2 linked regions of the Rhodopirellula bahusiensis genome follow. The protein of the gene in region 2 interacts with the protein of the main gene of each other region in a pairwise test. Links are inferred from orthologs where the notes say so. Each region holds a gene or a part of one and is shown on either strand. Other genes may lie near its edges.

What was found. Proteins that work in one complex are often made in the same cells at the same time.
Region 1: the proteins of CEE69_RS02460 (region 2) and gyrA interact in binary tests that used the Escherichia coli proteins (3 or more experiments, as listed by UniProt). The link is inferred for Rhodopirellula bahusiensis from one-to-one orthologs.

The regions. Positions count from the first base shown.
Region 1 is NZ_NIZW01000001.1:456,113-461,926, forward strand. Bases 1,196-4,677 are described here. They hold gyrA (DNA gyrase subunit A), read right to left. Parts: upstream 4,324-4,677; coding sequence 1,396-4,323; downstream 1,196-1,395. Other genes in these bases: CEE69_RS01835 (acylphosphatase), read left to right, coding at 1,196-1,285; CEE69_RS01845 (AAA family ATPase), read left to right, coding at 4,522-4,677. Also shown: CEE69_RS01830 (alkaline phosphatase family protein), read right to left, coding at 1-891; more of CEE69_RS01835, read left to right, coding at 1,001-1,195; more of CEE69_RS01845, read left to right, coding at 4,678-5,814. UniProt on the Escherichia coli protein: A type II topoisomerase that negatively supercoils closed circular double-stranded (ds) DNA in an ATP-dependent manner to maintain chromosomes in an underwound state.
Region 2 is NZ_NIZW01000001.1:624,196-632,484, forward strand. Bases 1,861-5,056 are described here. They hold CEE69_RS02460 (DNA gyrase subunit B), read right to left. Parts: upstream 4,671-5,056; coding sequence 2,061-4,670; downstream 1,861-2,060. Other genes in these bases: CEE69_RS02455 (AAA family ATPase), read right to left, coding at 1,861-2,056; CEE69_RS02465 (outer membrane protein assembly factor BamB family protein), read right to left, coding at 4,868-5,056. Also shown: pheA (prephenate dehydratase), read left to right, coding at 1-873; more of CEE69_RS02455, read right to left, coding at 1,022-1,860; more of CEE69_RS02465, read right to left, coding at 5,057-6,484; CEE69_RS02470 (DJ-1/PfpI family protein), read left to right, coding at 6,742-7,314; CEE69_RS02475 (vWA domain-containing protein), read left to right, coding at 7,314-8,289. UniProt on the Escherichia coli protein: DNA gyrase negatively supercoils closed circular double-stranded DNA in an ATP-dependent manner to maintain chromosomes in an underwound state.

The DNA.
Region 1 (5,814 bases), 170 kb from region 2 along the record:
GCTGCCGGCGAGTTTCCATTCCGGGTTGATCGGAATCTGCAAATGAGCCAATGCGACGGTGACCAAATCCACCGTCGCCGGCGGTGCGGAACCTTCCGCTCGCTGGATTGTCTCCCCCTTCATCGCCGAAGACCCGCTGACAATCATCGGTGCCGTGTAGACATTCGGATTTTCGCGACCGCCGCCATGGCCGGTCCCTTCGCCACCGTGGTCGGTGCTCACCAGAATCAACCAGTCTTCGTCAGCATAGGCCTCTCGTTGCTTGACCGCCTCCAGCAGTTCCCCCACCATCCGATCGACGTTCTCAATCGCGGCCACGTAAGGCGGCACACTGGGATGAAACCCGTAAGAGTGCCCCGTTTCATCGGTCGACCCAAAGTAGATGAACGTCCAATCGGCATTGTCATTCTTTAGTACAGGAATGGCCGACCAAGCCAGTGCCTGGTCCGCTTCCGTCCAGACGGTCGAAGCCGTCGCATTCTTACCTGGCGTGACAACCACATCGATGTCCGCATCCGTCGTCACGTGAGTTCGCAAAGGAGTCCAGCAAAGATAAGAAGCGGTCCTCAGGTTTGGCTTGACCTGTTTCGCCAACGCAAAACCGTGCGGCGCGGCCTTTGCATCGCGTCCCTTGAAAGAGTTGTCGAGCACACCGTGTCGATCCGCCCAAACACCTGTCAGAAACGTTGTCCAGCCCGGTCCACTGACGGTGTCACTGTCAGTAACATCATCGGAGGTCACTCGCGTTTCGAGACACAGCGTGCCGTTGTCAGCAAGCGAATCCAAGTGAGGAGTCTTGGCCGCAACGAACGCATCGCGACGCAAACCATCGATGCCGATCGTCAGCACTTTGGGTTCACCAGCGGTTGCATGGGCTGCAAACAGTGACACGGAACATACCAATGCGACGCCAACTGAACTCAAACGAAACCAACTCATAAACCGACCGTGTGATGTGATCTGCATTGCCGAACTTGAAAGCGGCCGACACCATAAACCAATGAATGCTATCGAACAAACCAGGAAGATCGTTCGCTATCGAGGCGATGTTCAGGGGGTTGGCTTCCGAGCCAACGCCATTCACCAAGGCCGTGGCCTGAACGTGAAGGGCTTCGTCCGCAACGAACCCGATGGAGACGTCGTTCTGGACGTGCAAGGGCCGGGGAAAGACCTGAACGAACTGCTTCGCCGGATTGGCAGTTCGATGGAAAGAAAGATCAACGAGACATTGATCGATGATCGCGAACCGCTGCCGGATCGCGAAAAATTCTCAATTCGTTATTGAGAAATAAATACAAAACGCCGACCATCAACGGGCCGGTGAGTTGTTTTAACTTGACCCGTTGCATCGACGTTTCAATGCATCAATGAGTTGTCAGCGAGACCTGACGTACCTCATTCCGATGTGGAGTCGGTTTCGGGAGCGGCGTCAGCTTCCGCTGCGGGTTCGGCTTGCGATGCAGATTCAGCTTGCGTGCTGCCTTCAACTTCGGCAACTTCTTCAGCGTTCTCCTCAGCAGGCACACGTACAACGGCGATCAATTCATCGCCGTCATCCACATTCATGATGCGAACACCTTGCGTGTTCCGACCAATCACGTTGATGTCGCCGGCACTGATTCGTTGCAGTTTGCCTTTCGCAGTCATCAGGAACAGTTCGTCGTCATCGTTGACGCGAGCGATACCGATGACCTTGCCGTTCCGCTCGCTGGTCTTGATGTCGCGAAGACCTTTGCCTCCTCGCTTCTGAGTGCGATAGCGAGCCGAACCGCTGGCGGCCGAGCCTTCTTCGTCGCCGCTTTCGCTGGACGCATCCGAATCGTTTTCGGAAAGTTCGGCCAGGTTGGGTCCAAACGGCGTGCGTTTGCCGTAGCCGTTCTTGCAAACCGTCAGCAGCGTCGCCTCGGGATCGGTCACGACCATTCCGACCACCGCGTCGTCGCCGACCAACGAAATCCCCTTCACGCCGGACGTGTTACGTCCCATCGGACGAGAATCGGATTCACGGAAACGGATCGCCATGCCGTCGGAGGTGACCAAGATGACTTCATCGCCAGGCCCAACCACCGCGGCATCCACCAACTCGTCGCCGTCGCGAAGTTTGATGGCAATGATGCCACCTCGTTTCGGTCGGCTGTATTGTTCCAGCGGAGTCTTCTTCACCAGACCGCTTTTGGTCGTCATCACGATCGTGTGACCGGGCTGGTTGAAATCGCGAACGGCCAAGCACTCAGCAATTTGTTCGCCTTCTTCCATCTGCAACAGGTTCACGATCGCGCGGCCTTTGGCATCACGAGCGAGCTGCGGGATGTCATAGACCTTCTGCCAACGCACTTTCCCGGCCGTCGTGAAGAACAACAGGTACGCGTGGGTGCTGGCGACAAACAAGTGCTCGATCGGATCTTCGTTATCGCTCTTGGCACCCTTCATGCCTTTGCCACCACGACGCTGCGTGTTGTAGACGCTGGTCGGCGTACGCTTGATGTAACCACGGTGACTGATGGACACGACCATCGTCTCTTCCGTGATCAAATCTTCCAGGTCAATGTTGCCCAGCTCTTCGTGGCTGATCTCGGTTCGACGTTTGTTGCCGAAGCGACGCTTCATTTCCTCGAGGTCTTCTTTGATGATGCCGTTGATACGGCTGGGGCTGCCCAGGATATCGATGTAGTCGATGATTTCCTTCAGCAGTTCAGCATGCTCCCCGGAGAGTTTCTCTTGCTCCAGGTTGACCAATTGTCCCAAACGCATGCGAAGAATTTCGTCGGTTTGGACACTGGTCAGCGTGTACGAATCGGCTTCACCACGTTCCAACTGGAACTGCTTGAACCCTTCGTCACCGAGAGCCCGCTGCATCATCGATGACGGGCACTCAATGCCCATCAAGCGTTCTTTCGCTTCGGGCTGTGTGCGACTCGTGCGGATCGTTTGAATGATCTCGTCGATATTGGCGAGCGCCAGCAACAAACCTTCGACGGTGTGTTTGCGACGACGGGCACGAGCGAGGAGGAACTGCGTGCGGCGCCGGATGACCGTGACGCGGTGACGCAGGAACTCGGCCAGCATCTCCTTCAGCGTCAACTCGCGCGGCTTGCCGTCGACGAGGGCCAAGAAGATCAACGAGAACGTGTCTTGCAGTGGCGAGAACTGGTACAGCTGGTTCAAGATCACGTCCGGATCTTCGCCACGCTTCAGTTCGACCACTAATCGAACGGGTTCCTTCAAATCGCTTTCGTCGCGAATTCCGGAGATCCCTTTGATCCGGTCTCCGTTGACGAGCGCCGCGATCTTTTCAATGATCCGGTCGCGATATTGCTGGTAAGGAATCTCGGTGATGACGATGCGACTCCGGTTGCCCTTCATCTCTTCGACTTGGCAACGGGCGCGGACCACCATCGTGCTTCGTCCGGTCTTGTACCCACGACGCACGCCGGCACGTCCGCAGATGATGCCGCCGGTCGGGAAGTCAGGACCGGGGATGATCTCGCACAACTCATCGAGCGATGTTTCCGGTTCTTCGATCAACTTGATCAAAGCATCGCAAACTTCAGTCGGGTTGTGAGGCGGGATACTGGTCGCCATCCCGACCGCGATGCCGCCTGATCCGTTGATCAACAGGTTGGGGAACTTGCTGGGCAAGACCGTTGGTTCGGTTCTCGCTTCATCGTACGTTGGGATGTAGTCGACGGTGTCAAGCTTCAGATCTTCCAACATCGCGGCCGCAACCGCGCCCATGCGAGCTTCTGTATATCGCATGGCAGCCGGGGGCAATCCAGCAACGCTACCGAAGTTCCCCTGCTTGTCGATCAACAAGCATCGCATGTTCCATTCTTGAGCCATCCGAACGAGCGTCGGATAGATCACACTTTCACCGTGAGGGTGATAGTTACCCGAGGTGTCACCGGAAATCTTGGCACATTTGACCCGCTTGCTGCCTGGGCCGAGGTTCAAGTCATTCATGGCGACCAAGATTCGACGCTGCGACGGTTTTAAACCGTCACGCACATCGGGCAAGGCTCGACTGACGATCACGCTCATCGCGTAAGTCAGATAGCTCTCGCGGAGCTCGTCTTCGATGGGCAGATCGACCATCCGAAGCGCGCCATGCCCCCCGTGCGGATCCGGGTTGCCTTCCGAACCGTTGCCAGGAGGTGGTTCGGCGCCACCGGGCGGATTGCCTGAACCAGGCGGATTTTGAGTGCCACCACCGGCAGCTGCATCGGTGTTGCCAGCCCCGTTTTCCTGTCCACCGTTGTCGGAGGATCCGTTCACTTCGCCCGCGTTTTCGTCGCCTGGTTCCTGATTTTCGCCGTCTTCAGCCAAGGGATTTGCTCGTTTGTCACGGGGGAAGCGGGCTGGTGCCGATCGCTGATCCGCAGGCCCAAAATTGGAATGCCCATTTTACCTCGTTCACACGTTTTTCACAACGCCGCGAGGCTTTCTGAACATTGACGCAAGCCATTGTTTTCCAAATACTTACGACGGTCTTTTTGATACCCATGTCCCCTCCGGATTCCAGCCATGAGTTCCCCCAGCGACGACGCGATTCTGCAATCCATTCGGCTGTATCGCGAAGCCCTTCAGCAAACGCTGGATCTGTTCGTCGAATCGGGAAAAATCGCCGAAGGCAGCTACGGTTGGCTGGCGGGATCGAACGAGCCCGAACCGACCGACAATGACAACCTGCCGCAGCAGATGGCCGACCTTCACGAAGGGTTCGCGATGAAGGTTTTCGCGACGATGGTGCCCGCCAGCACCGCACGCAACCTCGAACAACGCCAACTCGGTCGCATCCTGCTGGAACACGTTTGGGGCGAATCCGTTCAAGGCAGCAAACTGCACGAGGCAATCGATTGGCTGATCACCACCGCCGAAGGATTCTCCTGGTACGAAGTCACGCGGCCGTTCCTCGAACTGCCCTCGCTTCGCGACCGATGGGGCGAAGTCATCACCGCTGCGACTCGCATGGCTCACTTGATTGTGATGGTCGATGGCGATGACAGTAGCGTTGAACGTTCGCGTTTGCAGTCCATGCTCGATGGCCTCGAGAACGCAAAGCAAGTCGCCAAGTCACCGACCAGCGTCACCGCGCCGACCGTCACGTCCGAGTCACCGACTTTGGATCATCAAGCCGACCTGGACAACGCCCGCGAAGCCATCTCGTGGCTGAGAACCGAAGCCAAACGACTGCGTGAAGGAACTGGCCACGATGCCGCCAACAAGCCCACGCCAACGCGCGCCGGTGGTGGGCCGCCCGTGACGAACGAGCAATCCAAACCTGCCCCAAATGAACCTGCCGAGGTCGACGAACGAACTGCGGAAGAACGCTTGGCCGACGCCCGAGCCAAACTGGATCGCTTGATCGGATTGGACGCGATCAAGAATCAGATTCAAACGCTTGCGAACTTCCTGGCGATGGAACGCCACCGCGAAAAAGAAGGTTTGCCGACGACTAAGCCCAGCCTTCACATGGCCTTTGTTGGAAACCCAGGAACTGGCAAGACCACCGTCGCGCGGATCATCGCGGAAATCTATGGCGGACTGGGCGTGTTAGAAAAAGGCCATTTGGTTGAAACTGATCGCAGCGGCTTGGTCGCTGAATACGCCGGCCAAACGGGCCCCAAGACCAACGCGAAAATTGACGAAGCACTCGACGGCGTGCTGTTCATCGATGAAGCCTACACGTTGATCGACGAGAGCGGCCAAGACCAATACGGCCGCGAAGCAATTCAAACGCTTCTGAAACGCATGGAAGACCAACGCGATCGGTTGGTCGTGATCCTGGCGGGTTACCCCAAGGAAATGACCAAGATG
Region 2 (8,289 bases):
CAGCGCAGTGTCTTGCGGCACGTCGCGTCGGCTTGCTGGCAAGCGACGCGGTCAGGAACATTTGCATTCTTGGGACCGCCGGACAGTTACAGCCACCTCGCGGCACTCGCCTACTTCGGCGAAGCAGCCAACTTGCTGCCCGTCCCATCGATTGGCGCAGTGTTCGATGCCGTCAGTCGAGGCGACTGCGCCGGCGGAATTGTGCCGATCGAAAACAGCACCGATGGTCGCGTGGTCGACACCTTTGGCCGACTTTCCGAAGGCGAAGTCTCGATCACTGGTGAAGTTCAGCTGGCGATTCACCATCAGCTGCTCGCGATGTGCGATCACGAAGCGATCAAGGAAGTGCACAGCAAACCGCAAGCGATCTCGCAGTGCCGCGTTTGGCTGGCCAACCATTTGCCCAATGCGAAGCTGATCGAATGCAGCTCGACGGCCGCCGCAGCCAAATTAGCCGTCACACAACCCGGCGTCGCAGCGATCGCCAGCGAAGCAGCCGGTCGCCGCCACGGCCTTCGCGTCATTGGCGCAAACATCGAAGACAACCGCGACAACGTCACCCGCTTTGCAGTCCTTGGCCACGACCAACCCGCCGCCACCGGGAACGACAAAACAACGCTCTTGTTCCAAGTCGCCCACCAGCCAGGAACACTGGCCGATGCGATGGGCATCTTCAAAGAACATGAACTCAACCTGACTTGGATCGAATCCTTTCCCCAACCCGGCACGAAGAACGAGTACTTCTTCGTCGTCGAATTCCCCGGGCATCGCCAAGATCCCGCGGTCGCGAAAGCAATCGAACACTTGAAATCCGCAACGCATCACACGGACGTGCTAGGAAGCTACTGCCGACCGGCGAGAGCAGAAAGCTGAGCGACATTCACAACTCGCAGCGTTACGGCTCGTCGATTGAGCCGTCAACGACGCTTTAACGCATGTGGGATGGGCACTCTTGCCCGCCAGGTTGTGGATGTCGGCCAAGAGTGGCCAACCTATATCAAAATCAGCCCTGCCTACCTTCTTACAGCACGGATGCCGCGCCAGCGGTTTGTTCCGCCACCAAACGCTCGATCAGATCCTCGACCGCGATGCCATCCGCTTCGGCAGAAAAGGTTGGAACAATCCGGTGACGCAAGACCGGCAGCGCGAGAGCCTGTGCGTCTTCGAGCGTTACATGTGTGCGACCGTGCAACAACGCACGGGCTTTAGACGCCAAAACCAACTGTTGGCTCGCACGGGGTCCCGGCCCCCACTGGATCCATTCCTTAACCCAACCCTTGGCATCAGGCTCACTCGGACGCGCCGCTCGAACCGCATCGATCACCCAGTTCTTCACATGCTCGGGCAAGGGAACTCGCCGAACAACAGATTGAAATTTGCAAATGTCTTCGCCGCTGACGACCGGCTGAACGTCCGCCAAATCTCCTGACGTGGTTCGCTCAACAATCTCGGCTTCTTGATCGCGTGACGGATAGCCAACAACGACGTGGAACAAGAACCGATCGCGTTGAGCTTCGGGAAGCGGATAGGTCCCCTCTTGCTCGATCGGGTTCTGCGTCGCAAGAACAAAGAACGGTTCTTTCAGAGCGTAGGTCTTGCCGCCCGCGGTGACCTCATGTTCCTGCATCGCTTCCAAAAGCGCCGCCTGCGTCTTGGGTGGTGTCCGGTTGATCTCGTCGGCCAACAGCATTTGCGTGAAAACGGGGCCAGGCCGGAACAACATTTCTCGGCGCCCGGTTTCGTGATCTTCCTGAATGATGTCCGTGCCCGTGATGTCGCCGGGCATCAGATCAGGCGTGAACTGAATGCGACGAAAATCCAAGCTCATCGAACTGGCCAACGTCCGCACCATCAACGTTTTCGCCAGTCCGGGCACGCCTTCCAACAAGCAATGGCCGCGAGCCAAGATCGCAATCAGCAATTGCTCGATCACATCGCTCTGGCCAACCACGATTCGGCCGACCTGTTCTTTGACCTGGGCAACGCTTTGGATCAACGCCTCCGCAGTTTCGATGTCTGAACCTTCGGTGTTGTCTCTGGGAGGCGGTGTGACCATCGTGCTAGACGTCCAAGTTTCGCACATCAAGTGCGTGGGTTTCGATGAATTCGCGACGGGGTTCGACTTTGTCACCCATCAACAAACGGAACATTTCGTCGGCCGCACCCGCGTCGGTCAGATTGACCTTCACCAGCGTGCGGTTGGCAGGATCGAGCGTTGTTTCGCGGAGCTCTTCCGCGTTCATTTCACCCAGTCCTTTAAAGCGAGTCACTTGCAGACCTTTTTCACCGGCAGCTCGCACTTCCGGCAACAACTCTCGCAAGTCTTCGAGTGGACGTCGCAAGTCTTCCCCACGAACGAGCTCGAATCGTGCGGTGGTCGAACCGGTGCGGTCAGCAGGGATCAAATCCTGCAACCCGAACCCAAGTGGGTCCAAGTCTTTCAAGCCGCTGTTGATTGTTCGGACCTCGTGAAGCTCGGCCAAGTGAGCGACCACCTTTTCAGGTTCTTCACTCTTAGGCTGTTCCTCGCCTTCCACTTCCAACTCTTCATCCGGTTGGTCGATATCCAAAGTTGCGTTGTTGTCGGCAAGATATGTCTCAACGTCGGCTTGCTTCATGAACCAATGCTCTTCGCCTTGGATCGTCAGCAAAAACGGAGGCAGCTTGCCGGTCACAGGATCAAACCGTTCGCTGTGCACACGCAGACTGACACCACGTCGCTCGAGTGCGACAATCGCGTCTTCCATCGATGCCAGTGCGACGCAAAGTGCTCGCATCGCATCGCCTTCGGCACTGCGACCATCTTCGGTCTCGAATCGCGTGTCGTTCAAACCACGTTCGAGCAACTGGCTCTTCATCTCCTCTTCGGACTGAATGTAGTACCGGTTCTTGCCCTGGGAGACGCGGAACAACGGCGGCTGAGCCACGTAAACGTGCCCGGCGGCAACCAATTGATACATCTGCCGATAGAAGAAACAAAGCAACAGCGTGCGAATGTGACTGCCATCGACGTCGGCATCCGTCATGATGATGACTTTGTTGTACCGGCGTCGCGTGAGATCCTGATCCGCACCAATCCCGGTGCCGATCGCTTGGATCATCGACTGGACTTCTTCATTGGCCAGCACCTTGTCTTCGCGACTCTTGTACGCGTTGATGATCTTACCGCGGAGGGGCAAGATCGCCTGGTACTCACGCATCCGTCCGCCTTCGGCCGATCCACCGGCCGAATCACCTTCGACCAGGTAGACTTCGCACTCTTCCATGTTTTTGGAGATGCAATCGCGAAGCTTGCCGGGCAAGCCACCGCCACCGAGCGCGTCCTTTCGTTTTCGAAGTTGATCCTTGGCTTTGCGAGCTGCTTCACGAGCCTCGGCCGCGAGCAAACCTTTGCGAACAATCGCCTTGGCCGTTCGAGGATTCTCTTCCAGGTATTTGTTGAGCGCCTCGCCAACACCGCTGGTAATGATGCCGTCGACTTCACCGTTGCCGAGCTTGGTCTTGGTCTGACCTTCAAACTGTGGATGCGGAACGCGAACGCTGATGACCGCCGTCAGACCTTCTCGAAAATCGTCGCCGGTCGGAGTTGTGTTCTTGAACAGGCCTTCTTTTTTGCCGTAGTTGTTCAGCGTCCGCGTCAACGCCGAGCGGAAGCCGGACACGTGCGTTCCGCCTTCGATCGTATGAATGTTGTTGACGTACGACTGAACCGTTTCAGTGAACTCGGTGCTGTACTGCAGCGCCATGTCGTACTCGACGCCGTCCTTCTCACCGACGAACTGAATCACGTCCCCGTGCAGCACATCGCTGGCGCGGTTGAGATGCTCGACAAACTCAACGATCCCACGGTCGTACTGATAGTCGCCGCCTTCGCCGTTTCGTTCGTCCAAGAATTTGATTCGAACGCCACTGTTGAGGAACGCGAGTTCCTGAAGGCGTTTTTGCAGTGTGTCAAAGTTGTACTTGGTGACACTGAAGATCTGCCCGTCGGCCTTGAACGTGGTCTTCGTTCCAGACTTCTTCGTTGGCCGGCCTTTTTGAATGGGGCCCGTTGGAATCCCGCGTTCGTAGCCCTGAGTCCAAGTCGAACCATCGCGGCTGACTTCGACCTCGGCCCACTGACTCAGAAAGTTCACCACGGTCACACCGACGCCGTGCAGACCGCCCGAAGTTTGATAGGCACCCTTTTCGAACTTGCCGCCGAACTTCAGAACCGTCATCACGCCTTCCAGCGTGCTGACTTCGCGATCCAGCTCTTCTGACAATTGATCATGACGTGTCACGGGGACACCGCGACCATCATCTTCGACCGTGACGCTGCCATCGGTATGAACCGTCACGCTGACCGATTTGGCGAAACCGGCCATGGCTTCGTCGATCGAGTTGTCAACGACTTCGTAGACCAGGTGGTGCAAACCGCGAACGGTCGTGTCACCGATGTACATCCCGGGACGCTCTCGCACGTGCTCGAGATCCGACAGGTGCAGCAAATCCTTGTCGGTGTACTCCGAATTTGCCGCCGGCCCGGTCGAGACACGCTCCATTGGCTTTTGCGGGCCAGCAATCTCCTCGGCTGAATTTCCGTCGCCGGAAACCGCACCAGCGGGCACAGCGTTTGGATCCTCGGATGGGTCGTTTGATGCAGGGTCAGTCGAGGAGGAATCGCTCATGAATGGGCGGCCCGTGGAGGCCGTCAAATGCGGGGTTTTTGACATCGGAAGCGGACTCGCCCCCACGTCAAAAAAAAGCGTCAAATAGCAGCCAATAGTCTACCAAATAGAACGACTTTGCGCTAGATCACGTGCGTGGCCAATCCAGGAAACGTTTCCGGTTCCGCAGACAGCCACGAGGACCGATCCCGGGCGAATCAGATGTCACCGAAAGGATCTCCCGCCCCCGCGGGAGCAAAGGGATCTTCCATGGTGTCACCAAATGGATCCGCTCCACCGCCGCCAAATGGATCCGCACCAGGTGCACCAAAGGGATCCGTGTTCTTGGGAGCGGTCTGTTCGGGCTTCTTCTCTTCCAGTTGATCCTCGGCTTCCTCTTCGGTTTCGACGGGAGCGGAGGATTTGATCACCTTTGGAATGACCGAACCGGGACGACGCAGACACTGCATCGTACCGCGATTGTTGACCAGATAGAGACGGTTGGTGTAGCGATTGACCAGCAAGGAGTCGGGCTGAATGCTGGGAAAACGCCCGAGCAACGAGCCATCTTCCATCGCCATCACCAGCAGCGATCCTGACAGGCTTCTCGCATAGATTTTTCCATCGATCGCGCCAAGCAATTCCTGAACACCAGGCACCGTTTGTGGCCAAACCGAATAACCATCGCTGGCCGACACGCACATCAAATTGCCATAAGTCGTCGGAAAGAGGACCTTTTCGTCGAAGAAGATCGGACTGGAGTAAATCGGCTCTCCGGTCGGACGGCTCCACAACACTTCGCCTTCGCGAGTGGCCTTGATGCCGTAGATCTGACCCGATTCAGAACCGAAGAAGAATCGTTCGCCCGAAGCAGAAGCGAGAGCCCCACTGACGATGCCATCCGTGTTCAATCGAAACTGAACGTTGGGTTCACCATCCATTTCCATCACATAGACAAATCCCTGACTGGTTCCCCAAGCCACTTTGTTGGAATCCGCCGAATGTGTTGGCACTTCAAGAGCCGATCCGGCAACGATCTCCGCGAACGGATCGATCGTCGGGTCGACCAATCCATAACCAGCCACCCGATCACCAATCGATGGCACGAGCGCGAACCCATTGCAATGCACGACGCCTCGAGTTGGCACGTACTCCAACGCAGTCACTCCAAACACCTGTCCGTTCTTGACGTCCAGCTTGACCAACTCGCCACCGTTGACGACGGAGACGAACTCTTCGTCCACTCCCAGTCCGCCGTAGCCACGTCGTTCGGATCCAACCCGTTGCAACCAAATCAAATCACCTGACTCAGCGTCCCGGCACTCGACGGTGCCGTCGTCCGACAGGGTGTAGAACCGAATCATCGGAATCTTACGAATCCGCGACTCAGCTTCGATGCCGCGACGTTCTAAGCGGCGGATTTCATTGCGCCCCAATCGCTCGGCTTCTTTTTGGTCTATTGCACCGCGTTTGGTCGCGTCGCTGTCGACCTGAAAACGAGCGTAGATGACGGCCGTTTCGTCGATGACCGGAGTTGCGTCTTCACCTTCGGCAACGGGTTCTGATTCGGCCGGCTTTGGCTCGCCCGACTTTTCGACGATTTCCACAAACACGTGGCTTTGTGTTTGGTGAACGACCATCTTTTGATCGACGATGGACTGGCGACCAGCGGGAACGCTCAGATTGCGGCGCCACACTTCTTCCAACCCAAGCTGGCGGGTCTCGACCGGGCCCAGCAACTCGTGATCAGCGAGCGCGGACGCAGCAAAACCGACCGCATTGGCGGTGACCAGCGTCAATGAAAGGATGAGACGGAAGTGAGAAGAGCGGTGCATTGCAGCAATACCAGAAAAGAATGGGAGCCATCCGGAAGACTGTTCAGCATAATCCACTAAAGCTCCGACCGCGAATTTCCCAATCTGAAGGATTTTGGGTACACTCAGCTCGCGAAAAAAAGGCCGAAAGATCGATTCAAACGTCGTGATCCACACCGTTTTTTCGCGTTCTTCTTTTAGGTCGCCAGCTTCCGCCCCTCTACCGGGCAAGCCCCAGCGGCGTCGTTCCCATTCCCTCGAATCCGCTCCCAGGCAGAATGGCCAAAATTTTGATGCTCGTCGGCGACTTCGTCGAAGATTACGAAGCCATGGTTCCCTATCAGATGTTGCTGATGCTGGAACACGAAGTGGCCACCGTCTGCCCCGGCAAATCCGCGGGCGACTCCGTGGCCACGGCGATCCATGATTTCGAGGGTCACCAAACGTACAGCGAAAAACCCGGGCACCGATTCGCAATCACCGCCGACTTCGATGGACTGCAGCCCGAAACCTACGACGCCTTGGTCATCCCAGGCGGCCGAGCCCCCGAGTACCTGCGGCTGAACGAGAAGGTCCTCGACATCGTTCGCCATTTCGCGGATCAGAACAAACCGATCGCCGCGGTCTGCCACGGGCCTCAAATCTTGGCCGCAGCGGGCGTGCTCAAAGACCGCGAGTGCAGCTGTTACCCGGCCGTCGCCCCCGAGGTTCAGATCGGCGGTGGAACCTACATGACTCCCGGCGAGGGCATGGACACCGCCCACGTCGATGGCAACTTGGTCACCGCACCAGCCTGGCCCGCTCACCCCGCATGGATGCGAGAATTCTGCCGACTGCTCCCATCCGATTGATGAACGCTCCCGATCCCAACCGCGTCGACCCAGCCTCCGGCCTTTCTCCGGATCACGCCGATGCGTTGCGTGATCGGAAATCGCAATTGCAGGCCGAACTGCTTCGCGTCCGTCGCGAAGCGCATGCAGCGAGGCTGGAGGCCAATGCCGTTCGACTCGAAGCAACCGCGTCGCAAATCGAGGCCGAACTGGAATCGATCGAAACCGGGCAACCCGTCGAGCAGCCCAACGTCGGCGAGCCTTCAACAACTGCGTCTGGACACAACCTGAATCCGCCGAAGCTTCCAAGCTCCAGCCGCTTTGCTTCCTGGAACGAAGTTCGCGAAGCGTTTGATTCATTCACGAAGGTCAGCACCCGGCGTGATCTGAGTCACGGTGTTTCGGTACGAGCACCCAAGATGAGGCGTCTTGGTGAAACCAAATCACCGGATGCGATCCCAACCTCACCAATCGCTGATCCTGAACCGGAGTTTTCAACCGAGCCAGGTTCGCTTGAGCCGAGCTCGACCGCTGAACTCGACGCTCACGAAGACTCGCTCCTTTTCGGCGAAGACAAACCAACGCCTTCGGGCGAACCGCTTCCAAGCGTGATAGAAGACGACGAGGAAACGGACACAAGCGGTCGCCGGAGAAAACCTGCCGCGGTGATCGTCAGTGCGATTGTTCACGCGGTGCTGCTTTTCATCCTCGCGGCATTCACACTCAGCAACGCTCGTCCGAAGGATCAAATGGCGTTCTCCGCTTCCGCGTCCAGCGAAAGTGAAGAGACGGCGATGGAAACATTTGCGATCGAAAGCAGCGAACCCATCACCGAGCCAACCCAATCGCAGCCCGACGAGACGCAGTACGACGTCAGCGAAATTGGCGAGATGCCGATCGTCGACATCACATCAACAGCAATGGATTCGGTAGCCGCGTCAGCATCCAATTTGTCGTCGCTTTCCAGCTCTTCGTCTGCTGCTTCGCAGGCGATGC